Regions from separate parts of the Bradyrhizobium sp. WSM4873 genome, predicted to be linked through region 3. Evidence: riboswitches for the same ligand, from Rfam matches in the RefSeq annotation. Region 3 holds a riboswitch; each other region holds the start of a gene.
The links. Region 3 has a riboswitch for cobalamin ahead of AC0L21_RS03715 (energy-coupling factor ABC transporter permease). Riboswitches for the same ligand answer to the same signal wherever they lie in the genome.
Positions count from the first base shown of each region.

Region 1: it holds a riboswitch for cobalamin, as region 3 does, so the genes downstream of both, metE (5-methyltetrahydropteroyltriglutamate--homocysteine S-methyltransferase) here and AC0L21_RS03715 (energy-coupling factor ABC transporter permease) in region 3, are expected to answer to the same signal.
Region 2: it holds a riboswitch for cobalamin, as region 3 does, so the genes downstream of both, AC0L21_RS36055 (ribonucleoside triphosphate reductase) here and AC0L21_RS03715 (energy-coupling factor ABC transporter permease) in region 3, are expected to answer to the same signal.

Region 1 covers NZ_JBVVPS010000034.1:13,826-17,951, forward strand. Annotated here, with positions in the region: gene AC0L21_RS31455 (EAL domain-containing response regulator) at 1-229, shown strand, start outside; gene AC0L21_RS31460 (4Fe-4S binding protein) at 807-1,010, shown strand; cobalamin riboswitch at 1,799-1,998, shown strand; gene metE (5-methyltetrahydropteroyltriglutamate--homocysteine S-methyltransferase) at 2,098-4,126, shown strand, end outside.
Region 2 covers NZ_JBVVPS010000054.1:18,892-23,017, reverse strand. Annotated here, with positions in the region: gene AC0L21_RS36055 (ribonucleoside triphosphate reductase) at 1-1,580, opposite strand, end outside; cobalamin riboswitch at 1,688-1,899, opposite strand; partial or broken gene AC0L21_RS36050 (IS256 family transposase) at 2,340-3,149, shown strand; gene AC0L21_RS36045 (outer membrane protein) at 3,109-3,534, shown strand; gene AC0L21_RS36040 (hypothetical protein) at 3,540-3,689, shown strand.
Region 3 covers NZ_JBVVPS010000001.1:769,396-773,521, forward strand. Annotated here, with positions in the region: gene cobT (nicotinate-nucleotide--dimethylbenzimidazole phosphoribosyltransferase) at 1-596, opposite strand, end outside; gene cobF (precorrin-6A synthase (deacetylating)) at 612-1,361, opposite strand; gene AC0L21_RS03715 (energy-coupling factor ABC transporter permease) at 1,407-2,084, opposite strand; cobalamin riboswitch at 2,122-2,341, opposite strand; gene cobA (uroporphyrinogen-III C-methyltransferase) at 2,387-3,118, opposite strand; gene AC0L21_RS03725 (cobyrinate a,c-diamide synthase) at 3,115-4,126, opposite strand, start outside.

The DNA of each region.
Region 1 (4,126 bases), on a different contig from region 3:
CGGCTGCGCGAATGGGCCCCTCAAGCGAACGGTGTGCCGCCATATCGTCGATCTAGCCAAAGAGTACAATGTGCGCACCGTCGCCGAAGGTGTGCAGAGCCAGGCTGACCTAATCGCTGTGGCCGAACTCGGCTTCGACCTTGCGCAGGGCCATCTGTTCGGAAAAGCCATGCCACTGAAGCAATTTGCACAGTCATCTTTCAACCCTGCTCCAGCTCGTCTAAAATAGTTGCGAGTGGCTGAGTGCGGCCAAGCGACGCTCACGAGCACCGCCATGCCTACTCGGCACCAGGCATGAGGCTGAGTGCAATTCGGTCTGCAGGGCCAGTGTCGCTCGTCCCGCCGCCACTTCATTTCCCTCCGAAGCTTGTTATACCACAAGCCCGTTTTGGCAAGCCTCCAGCGAGTCCTCCGCGGAGCTAGCGTTGCAGCCATGAGCGAGGCTTGCACAAACCTCCAGTCGGGGTGTGTGACCGGAGGTTTGCCGAGATCCGACGTAGACCTGCGTTCGTTCGCGGGTTTTTGTCGCCGCCGGTGGAGGAAGCGTCAGCCTCGCTTGCCCCCGCGCTGACGTGCCAAACAAACCGACGGACGCTTCCAGCGTCAAGTCGCGACTGACTCTCGCAAGAGGGCCCGATGGCTCGTAGGCTGAAATTGAAGCGACCTGTTGCTGTCGCAGACGCAACATGGTCTCAGACCCGGGACAGCCGAATTGGGCAAATTGCCCAACATTGAGCGCGTCTGCGTTTGGCACGGCATTTGAAAGGGATCGCCCATGGCATCGCTCGCCTAAGGAGTCGGAAGGCATGGCTTACAAGATCGTCGCTTCGCAATGCACCGTTTGTGGCGCATGTGAGTTCGAGTGTCCCAACGCGGCGATCAGTCTGAAGCGTGACATTTACGTTATCGATGCCAAAAAATGTACGGAGTGCGAGGGCCATTGCGACACGCCGCAATGCGCGGTGGTCTGCCCGGTCCCTGACACCTGTGTCCCGTCCAAGACAGGATAGGCAGCCCGCGACCAAAAGGCCTCATCGCTCGATTTCGCGAACGAAGTTGTAGATGTGGGACCTTGAGGAGACCACGACCGCATGGGGCGCATCGAGGTCGATTAACATCGTTATGAGCTTAAGACGCTGAGCGACGCCGAGGAACCCCTCAAAGGGCTCTGTCGGAGGACACCGTCGAATTTGTCACGAACAAGGACAAGGCCCTCGATGCTCAGTGGCCGCGTTACGGCCTATCGTCGCTGGCGGCGAGTCGAGGCGAGGAAGACCCGGCGTCGAGCGGCCACGGACGCATCGAAGCCGGCGCAAAAGTCGCTGAGCACGTGAACACCTAGTGCACCGAGAAGATCATCTTGGCCAACCTCACGGAGGCGGACGACCTCGTGCCTGGTCGCGGGCCCGCCGAACACCAAGGAGCCGACCTGATCATCCGTTCGGTCCTGGAGCAATCCGGCTTTCGAAATTTCTAGGGAGCCTCGTGGGCTGTGACCAAACGGATGCCGGCCGAGGATGATCGCACCTTCCTGACGCGCAGGTTCGAAAAGCTGCTGACGGAAAAGGTCGCCTCCTCGCGATCACACAGATACCGAAAGCGGCCCGGGTTCGTTCCGGTGGTGGAGCTCAACCGTTACGCGAGCAGGGAGCGAATGCATTTCAAAAGCGGAGCCTCCACAGATCCGGGCGTGTTCACTAGGCCGCGAGCAAGACCGTCTTACCTGCCTAGTGCGCTCGTAATCGCTTGGGCAATATCGCAGCGAGAATCGGTAGGTTGACGCATCGATCCTCGTGCGCATAATTCAAGCCGTCGCGGTCTCCGGATTTCGTTTGATCCGGAGCTAAGAGGGAAGCCGGTGCAATGCCGGCGCTGCCCCCGCAACTGTAAGCGGCGAGCCGCTGTCCAACGAAGTCACTGAAGCCATGCGGCTTCGGGAAGGCCGGACAGCAGCGACGACCCGTGAGCCAGGAGACCTGCCTCGACAAGATATCGTCCACGGGCGGGGCGTCCCGGTGTGCGCCAAGCAGTTGTCGCTCACGCGATGTTCGCTATCTGCGTCCGCCATGGCCTTTGCCCCAACATGGGGTCTAAGCTATGTCAATCCTTTCGCTTCCCGTTGCCACACTGGGGACGTCACGCATCGGCCCACGACGCGAACTCAAATTCGCGCTCGAGAGCTACTGGGCGGGAAAATCCAGCGAAGCCGAGCTCCTCGAGGTGGGGAGTGGACTTCGTGCCGCTAATTGGGCACGGCAAAAATCCCGCGGTGCGACCGTCATTCCTTCGAATGACTTCTCGCTCTACGACCATGTGCTCGATACCAGCCTAATGGTCGGCGCCATTCCCGACGTTTACGGCTGGAACGAAGGTCCTGTGTCGCTCAAAACCTACTTCACCATGGCGCGTGGCGCTCAAGACGGTGGTCACGCTCAGCATGGGCCCGGCGTAGCCGCACAGGAGATGACGAAGTGGTTCGATACGAACTACCACTACATGGTGCCGGAATTTCACCAGGATCAGATCTTTACGTATGCCTCTCGGAAGCCGATCGAGGAATATGAGGAGGCAAGAAGCCTCGGTTATCAGACGCGGCCCGTCCTAGTGGGCCCAGTCACTTTCCTGAAGCTCGGCAAAAGCGTAAATCCCGCATTCAATCCGCTGTCGCTGCTTGATCGACTCCTCCCCGTCTATGTCGATGTTCTCCGCGAACTAGCCTCGCGCGGCGCTGAATGGGTTCAGCTCGACGAGCCATGCCTAGTGATGGACGTCGACGAAGCATCTCGGGCCGCTGTCCGCCGGGCCTATGCTCATTTCGCTAAGGCCGTGCCGGCGCTTAAAATCATGCTGGCCACATACTTCGGGGCTGTCGGCGACAATCTTGAAACAGTATTGGCCTTGCCCGTTGCCGGGGTTCATGTCGACCTGGTTCGTGCACCTGACCAGTTGGACGCGATTGTCGCCAGAGCAGGTAGAGATCTCGTGGTCTCGCTCGGTGTCGTTGATGGTCGCAACGTGTGGCGCTCTAATCTGCCGGCGCTACTCGACCAACTTGCTCCTATGGTCAAAAAACTGGGCCGGGACCGTGTTCAGATTGCCCCCTCCTGCTCGCTGCTTCATGTTCCGACCGATATTGAACTAGAGATCGATCTCGATCCCAATCTGAAGACGTGGTTGGCGTTCTCAGTGCAGAAGATCAAGGAACTTTCGATATTGGGCAAAGCGCTGGCTGGCCATGCTGCCGACGTGGCCGATGAACTCACGCTCTCAGAGGATGCATCCGTCACCCGCGAAACATCGCCGAAGATCCACAGTGCGAACGTCGCCGGACGAATGGCCGCGATCGACGATAGCATGCGTCGCCGTCGCAGTGCGTTCACCCAGCGCGCCGACGTCCAGCGCGTCGCCTTCGCATTGCCGATGTTTCCAACCACAACCATCGGATCCTTCCCGCAAACGGCGGACGTCCGCAATGCGCGTGCAGCTCATGCGCGGGGAGCGCTGAATGACACGCAGTACGAGCAGCTTCTGAAAGCGGAGACAGCCCATACCGTGCATTGGCAGGAAGATATCGGCCTGGACGTGCTCGTACACGGTGAGTTCGAGCGCAATGACATGGTTCAATACTTTGGCGAGCAGCTGTTGGGTTTCGCATTCACCAAGCACGGCTGGGTTCAGTCTTATGGCTCGCGGTGCGTTCGTCCTCCTATCCTGTTTGGAGATGTCTCCCGCCCGAAGCCCATGACCGTTAAATGGTGGCGACATGCGCAGTCTCTGACCAAAAAACCCGTCAAGGCTATGCTGACCGGACCGGTGACGATCCTGAACTGGTCGTTTGTCCGTGACGACATCCCGCGGAGCGAGACATGCCGACAGATCGCTCTCGCGATCCGAGACGAGGTCATCGACCTTGAGGCGGCTGGAGCGACCATGATCCAGATCGACGAGGCTGCGTTGCGGGAGGGATTGCCGCTGCGCAAATCGCAGTGGAAGGACTATCTCGATTGGGCAGTGGACAGTTTCCGCGTTTGCTCCTCCGCTGTCGCTGACGGAACTCAGATCCATACGCACATGTGCTATTCCGAGTTCAACGAAATCATCGATGCGATCGCAGCAATGGATGCCG
Region 2 (4,126 bases), on a different contig from region 3:
CGCGCACGCACATGATCAAGCAGCCGTACCGCAAAGGCATGGCCCCAAGGTGTGCTGATGTTCTCGCAATCGGCGGTGAGGTTGCGGATCATCTCGTTGACACCATTCACGCCTAGCGTGGAGAAATGGTTGCGTAGCGTGCCGAGATAGCGCTTGCTGTAGGGAAAAAGTCCGTGGTCCATGTAGCGTTGCACGACCGTGCGCTTGATTTCCAGGCTGTTGCGGCCGATTTCCAGCAGCGCATCGAGGCGATCGAATAGGCCCGCTTCGTCGCCGCGATGCAGATAGCCGAGGCGAGCGCAATTGATGGTAACCACACCAATAGAGCCGGTCTGCTCAGCGCTGCCGAACAGGCCGTTGCCGCGCTTGAGCAACTCGGTAAGATCGAGCTGCAGCCGACAGCACATCGAGCGGACCATGTTCGGCTTAAGCTCGGAATTGATGAAGTTCTGGAAGTAGGGCAGGCCGTATTTCGCCGTCATCTCGAACAGGCGATCTGCGTTCTCGCTCTCCCACGGGAAATCCGCGGCGATGTTGTAGGTCGGGATTGGAAACGTGAATACACGGCCCTTGGCATCGCCGTTCGTCATCACCTCCATATAGGCGCGGTTGATCATGTCCATTTCGGACTGGAGGTCGCCATAGGTGAAATCCATCCCCTCTCCGCCGATCACGGGCACCTGTTCGCGCAGGTCCTCCGGGCAGGTCCAGTCGAAGGTGAGATTGGTGAAAGGCGTCTGCGTACCCCAGCGCGAGGGGACATTGAGGTTGTAGATGAGCTCCTGGATCGATTGCAGTACATCGCCGTAGCTCAAGCGGTCCCTCCGGATGAACGGCGCCATGTAGGTGTCGAACGAACTGAAGGCTTGCGCGCCCGCCCACTCGTTCTGCAACGTGCCTAGAAAATTGACGATCTGCCCGACCGCACTCGACAGATGCTTCGGCGGGCCGGCCTCGACCTTGCCGGGCACCCCGTTCAAGCCCTCGGTCAAGAGCGTGCGCAGCGACCAGCCGGCACAATAACCGGCGAGCATGTCGAGGTCATGGATATGGAGGTCGCCGTCACGATGGGCGCGGCCGATCTCCGGCGGGTAGATGTGCGACAGCCAGTAGTTGGCGACGACCTTGCCCGAGAGGTTTAGGATGAGTCCGCCCAGCGAATAGCCCTGGTTGGCGTTGGCATTTACGCGCCAATCGCTACGTTCGAGATACTCGTTGATGGAAGCGGCGACATCAACCGTCGTCGTGTGGTCCTGGCGCGCCTGTCCGCGTTTCTCGCGATAGACGATATAGGCGCGCGCAGTGGCGAAATAGTCCGCCGCGATCAGCACCTGCTCGACGATATCCTGTACCTCCTCAACTTTGGGAGTTGCGCCGACGAAGCGGTGCGCGATGACCTTGATAGTCTCTTCCATGAACCGGCCGGCCGCCTCGTCGTCGAACTCGCCGCTCGCCCGCCCCGCGCGCGCGATCGCAGAACGGATCTTGCTGGCATCGAAGACAAGCGTGCCGCCCTCGCGTTTGACGATCGAGCGCGGCAATGCGGCTTGCAACGAATTGCTTTGACCCAGACCAGACATCGGCATCCCACTTGGGTTGGGGCAAGGCTGAAGTAGGCGCATGCGGAAAACGAGCCGCCCTCGGCGGCCCACTGCCGGCTAGCGACCACCGGGACACCCCGCCCGAGGACTCTGTTGTTGTCACGGCAGGTCTCCTGGCTCGCGGGTTCTTGCTGCTGTCTGGCCTTCCCGGCGCCGAGATTTTGCGCCAGTGACTCTGTCGACAGCGGCTCGCCGCTTACAGTTGCGGGGGCAGCGCCGGCTTTGGCTTTCGGCCGTACCGGCTTCCCTCTTAGCTCTCTATCTTGCGATTTGAGAGACCGTGACAACTACATCTAGACGCCGTATTCGATTCTGTGTCAACAGACGGTTCGTCGTTGACGAAGCCTCCGTCCTTGGTCCAGCGGCGCTCGGCGACGTAATCCGAAAGATTTATTCACGCCTCGCGGATGCAGCCGTTCCGTTCGAAAGCCATCGAGCGCAGCATCGACGGCGGCAAGAACATTGGAAAGCTCGTCGAGGCGCGGCGCGATGTCGTGCGATCGCTTCTCCCTCGGTCGACATCTTAACCGGTGGGCCGAAGCAAACCAGCCACACGCAGAAAAGTTGGTCGTTCCTGAAAAGTTGGTCGTTCCTGGTGGTGGTGTAGCTCGGTAGAGCGAAGCCGCCCAGACGCGCGCCCTCAATAGCGCCGTAGCGGGCGGGCGGCTTTGCGGTGCTCACCGGCAGTTCTCCGGTAGGATCGGGTTGCGACACGCCAAGGCAACCGAGGAACCAGCGATGACCGACGACATGATGAACCTGCGCACGCTGGTAGGGAAGTCCCCCGACGCCGATCTGCTGCGCGAGATGATCGGCTTTGCCGCCCAGCGTCTGATGGAGCTGGAAGTGGGAGGCCAGACCGGGGCGGCCTATGGCGAGAAGAGCCCCGAGCGTCTGGCCCAGCGTAACGTTACCGGGACCGATTTGGGAGACCCGCGCCGGTGCGGTTGAGCTGCGAATTCCCAAGCTGCGCAAGGGCTCCTACTTTCCAGGCTTCCTCGAGCCGCGCTGCATGGCCGAGAAGGCGCTCACGGCCGCGGTGCAGGAGGCCTATGTGCAGGGCGTCTCGGCCCGCTCGGTGGACGATCTGGTGCAGGCCATGGGCATGACCGGCATCTCCAAGAGCCAGGTCAGCCGACTGTGCGGCGAGATCGACGAGAAGGTTAAGGCGTTCCTCGCCGGCCCGATTGAGGGCGACTGGCCATATCTGTGGATCGACGCCGCCTACGTGAAGGTGCGCCAGAATGGCCGCATGGTATCCGTCGCTGTGATTGTCGCGGTCGGCGTCAATAGCGACGGCCGACGCGAGGCCCTCGGCATGGACATCGGCCCGTCCGAGGCGGAGACGTTCTGGACGGCGTTCCTGCGCAAGCTCGCCCGCCGCGGCCTGCGCGGCGTCAAGCTCGTCGTGTCCGATGCCCACGAAGGTATCAAGGCCACCGTAGCCAAGGTGCTCAATGCCAGCTGCAACGGTGCCGCGTCCACTTCATGCGCAACGCGCTGGCGCATGCCGGCAAGACTGGACGGCGTGTCGTCTCTGCCTTCATTTGTCAACAGAAGCGGATCTCTCCGCGGAGGACAGGCTGGCTACAACTGGCAGTTCGGTCGGGCCATCTTTGGCGTCCAGGGTGACATCGCCGGTGTGGATGTGAAGGGCACCAGTCCCGGCCTCAGAATTGGGGCATCGTGCACGGCCAAGAGCGATTGGTTAGCCACCGTCACGGGTCGGGTCGGCGGTGTTGTTGCCGACCGGACACTTGTGTACGTCAAGGGAGGTGCGGCCTGGATGCAAACGGATCATAACTTCAGCGTCCCTGCCGGTTTCGGCGGAGCGGCTTCCGTGAGCTCCTCCAGCACGAGCTGGGGTTGGTTGCTTGGCTCGGGTGCGGAATACGCGTTCTCGCCCAAGTGGAGCGCATCTTATCGAGTATAGCTAGATTGAGTTTCGACAAGAAGAACATCGCGCTGGATGTCTCAGCCTTCGCAGGCGCACCCGCAATCGCTAACATTGACTTGAAGAACAAGCTGTCGGTGGCCAAGATTGGCGTGAAGTATAAGTTCGGCGGGCCAGCCGTTGGATGGTGTTGACTCTCAAGGCTCCGAAGGAAAGCCCCGCTCACGCGACGCTTTCTCTTTGGCATCTGACGTCCTTCAAGAGCGATGCGGATGTCGGCTTGAGGTGACAACGGACATCAATGGAGCTCAGAGCATTAGGCCTACATAGCCGGGGAGGTGTTGCGCTCTGGGATAACGAAGCAGCGCCGCGACGCCGGCAACGGAAGTCGGCGTCGTGTTGGGAAGCGCCCACTCCAGATCCGGGTAGAAGTCGCATAGCTGCTCGACTCGTTCCTCGGCGCAAGGAAGTCCGCCTCGGCAGCGATGTCGAATGGCGCGCCGGCCCGATCGTCAATCCGTCCTACCGCCCTCGGACAAGGACGAATTGCTCGATCATTGTGGACTACCCACGAGGACGTCGCCGACGACAAGGTGCTCGCGTGGCGGCTTTAGCGGAAATTCATGCGTCG
Region 3 (4,126 bases):
CCCGCGATCTCCTCCGCGCTCACGCCGAGCAAGCCGGCCGCGATCGCCGCCGATGTCGTGGTGTTGCCGATGCCCATCTCGCCGAAGATCAGAAGATCGGGCTGCCCGGCCTGCGCGCGCGTCACCGCACGTCGGCCGGCGTCGAACGCAAATGCCAGCTCCGTGGGGGTGAGCGCAGCTTCGACGCTGAAATCGCGCGTGCCGCTGCGCGGCTTGTCGGTCACGATTCCAGCCATCTCTTGCTGCGCCAGCGTGCCGGCGTCGACGACCTCCAGGTTGGAGCCCAGCTCGCGCGCGAGCACCGAGATCGCGGCGCCGCCGGAGGCGAAGTTCGCCAGCATCGCGATGGTCACTTCTTTCGGATAGGCCGAGACGCCCTGCGCGACGATGCCGTGATCGCCGGCGAAGATGATGATCGGCGCCCGCGCCGCGCGCGGCTGATCGGTTGCTTGCAGGCCCGCAAGCTCGATCGCGAGCTGCTCGAGCCGGCCGAGCGCGCCGGTCGGTTTCGTCAGTTGCGCCTGCCGCGCCACCGCCGCCTCGCGGTGGACTGCGGAGATATCGGGGCATTGTTGGGTGACCCATTCGGGGAGCATGCTGCCTCGCTTGCCTCACGGCCTGCGCTTGAGGATGTAACTGTCCATGATCCAGCCGTGCCGCTCGCGCGCCTCTTGCCGCACGGCGACGATACGGGAGCCGATCTCGGCCAGCGCGCCGGACATGATAATCTGATCGGGCATGCCGAGATAGGCCCCCCACCAGATGTGCAGGCCGGCCGGATCAAGCGACTGGAACGCCGTGCCGCCGTCGAGCATCACCACCACGGTATCGACACCTGCCGGCCAGCCACCATCGCGCAAGCGGCGTCCGGTCGTGACGAGAAAAGGCTCGCCGATGTCATTGAGCGGCAGCGCATGCGCCGCGCACAGCGCCTGGATCGAGGTGATGCCGGGAACGGCCTCGATCTTTGGCGAGGGATTGAGCCGCCGCGCAATGCGCAGCGAGGAATCATAAAGCGAGGGATCGCCCCAGATCAGCAGCGCGACTCTGCCCTCGCCTTCGAGATGATCTGCAATCGTCTGCGACCAGGCAGCGGCCACGGCATCGTGCCAATCGTCCACGCCCTTGCGATAGTCCGCTTCAGCGGCATCGCGGACCGGCAGATCGAACTCGGCGATACGCGTCGTGTCACTGGTGAGTACATCCGCGCAGATCGTCCGCCTGAGATCGGCGAGATCGGATTTTGCGGTTCCCTTGCGCGGGATCAGGACGAGATCGGCCGCGTTGATGGCAGTGATCGCGGCGCGCGTGAGCTGCTCGGGATCGCCGCAACCGATGCCTATCAAGGAGAGCGTGAGCATCGTGGCCGCGAAGAGCGGCCATCACGGCCGCCCTTTCGCTTGTCTCTAGGCCGCGTTGTGCAAACGCGGCGTGACGAGGCCGGCCGCGGTGACGCCGCGCAGCGACTTCGCCAGCGCCAGCACGCCAAGATCGGCGAGCGGCTCGATCACGATAACGAGCGCATAGGACGCCGCGAAGGTCGCGATGTTGGCGAGGTTGGTCGCACCGAAGCCCGATCCATAAATCGCCCAGAACGCCACCCAGGCGATGACACCGGCCTGATAGGTCGTCGAAAGCGCCAGCGCCTGGCGGTACTTCAGATCGACATAGGCCGTGTTGCGCGAAATGATCCGCGTGGCGATCGCCTGGATCCCGAACAGCGGCACCAGCAGCGTGGTGACGTTCATGCCATATTGCGGCAGGTCGGGCGGCTCGAAGAAGATGCCCTGGAACAGCAGGCCGAACGCGAGGCCGAAGGCCGCAGGCGCAGCTCCAAACAGCAGGAACAAGGTCGAGCCGAGGATGAAGTGCACTTCGGAGACGCCGACCGGGAAGTGCGGCAGGATCTCAAAGAAGATAAACACGAGTCCCGTGGTGGCGAACGTCCGCGCCGCGAACGACGTGATGCCCTGCTCGCGCACGGTCTCGACCGCGAGCTTCAAGGCAACGCCCCCCACGGCGATGCCGGTTGCGTAACTCAGCACGAGCTTGGCGTCCGAGACTAGTCCGGGTTCGATATGCATGGCTCAGATCCTTCTTGCCGTCACACCCGACGGCCTTGGCCTCAAAACGTGCACGGCCGGTCTCCTGGCTCGCGGTTCACTGGGAGTCTCCGGCCTTCCCGAGCCTTGCGGCCCAGTGGCTGATCGAAGTCCCTCACCGCTTACAGTCGCGGGGGCGGCTGGGGTTTTGGGCGCCGCAACTGGGTCCGCCCATCCCCATTCCCGATTATGCTCCGGCGCTTTGCGCCGCGTCGAGCACCATGCGTCTCCTGTGTGCCCCTTTCGCCAGCCGGACGTCAAGGGCCGAAGGGCGGCCGAGAGCGTCATGACGGATAATCCCCGGCCAGCGCGCCGAACAGGATGACGGCCGCCGTGGAGGCCGCTCCGCCCCGCGCAAGCTGCTCGGCAAGTTCAGAAATGGTGGTGCGGACCAGCCGCTCATCGGGACGGCCGAGCGATTCGGCAAACAACGCCGGCGTGGTTGGGGCGAGCCCGTGCTCGATCAATTTGACGACAAGCGCCGGAAACGTCCGCCGGCCCATATAGACCACGGTCGTCGCCTCCGGATCGGCCAGCGCCGCCCAATTGAGGTCTGGCGGCAGTTCGCCAGTGACGTCCGCCCCGGTCACGAACTGCACGCGGCGCGAGGTGTGACGCCGGGTCAGCGGAATGCCGGCTTGCGCGGCGGCGACACAGGCCGAGGTGACGCCGGGAATGATCTCGTAGCCGATGCCCGCTTCACGCAGCGTCTCGAGCTCCTCCTCGAGCCGGCCAAAGATGCCGGCATCGCCCGACTTCAATCGCACCACGCGCGCACCTGTTGCGGCGTAGTCGACCAGCAGGCGGTTGACGTGGTGCTGCTTGGTCGAGGCCCGTCCCGCCCGCTTTCCCACCGCGACGAGATTGGCACCGGGCCGGGCCAGATCGAGGATCGCGCCTGAAGCAAGATCGTCATAGAGCACGACGTCGGCCTCGCGCAGGCGCGCGGCACCCTTGAGCGTGAGGAGCTCGGGATCGCCGGGGCCGGCGGAGACGAAGGAAACAAAACCGCTCACCGATCCTCCGCGATCAGATGGAAGAACGTGCCGGTGGCTTGTCCCCGCCGCGAGCCGGTCTCGGCGATGACCGCGCCTGTCGCGTCGTGCACGACCGCCAGCGGCGTGTCGGGTTGCGCCAGGATCGTCGAATAGTGGAATTCGTGGCCACGCAGGCGTGCGCCGGCCTGATGACCCGGCATCGGCGTGGCAAGCTCGGCCAGACGATAGCCCAGATGCATGCGGCGTTTGGCAAAGCTCGTCTCCAGGCCGAGCAGCCCGGTCATCTCGTGGCTGATGCCCTCGGCGTCGGTCAAAGCGGTGCCCAGCACCATATAGCCTCCGCACTCACCGTGCACCGGGCGCGTTTCGGCGAAGGCGCGCAATCCGCTGCGGAAGCGCGCATTGGCCGCGATCTTGCCGGCGTGCAGCTCGGGATAGCCGCCAGGCAGCCAGCACACATCCGCGCCCGCATCGGGGCCTTCGTCAGCCAGCGGCGAGAATGTCGAGATCTCTGCGCCCGCCGCGCGCCACGCTTCCAGCATATGCGGATAGACGAAGGAGAATGCAGCGTCACGGGCGAGCGCAATGCGCTGGCCGGGCGGCGTCACGTTGACGCCGCTTGCGGCAGGTTGCGGCGACCAGGTGGCAGCCGAACGCAGCACTGCGTCGAGATCGACATGCTCGGCGACGAAGCGCGCGGCCTCGTCGATCAGCTTGCCGATTTCCGCCTGCTCCTCAGCCTGGACCAGCCCGAGATGCCGCTTCGGCAGACTGATCTCGGCATGGCGCGGCAGCGCGCCAAACACGGTGATGCCGGCGTCCAGCAGCGCACGTCGCACGAGGGCTTCGTGGCGCGGGCTGGCAACGCGATTGAGCACGACGCCTGCAAGGCGCACACCGGGACGGTAGTCACGAAGGCCAGCGGCGATCGCCGCCGCCGTTTGCGCCTGTCCCGAGGGATCGATCACCAGCAGCACCGGCCAGTCCAGCATCTCCGCGATGTCGGCGGTCGCCCCGGTGCCGCAG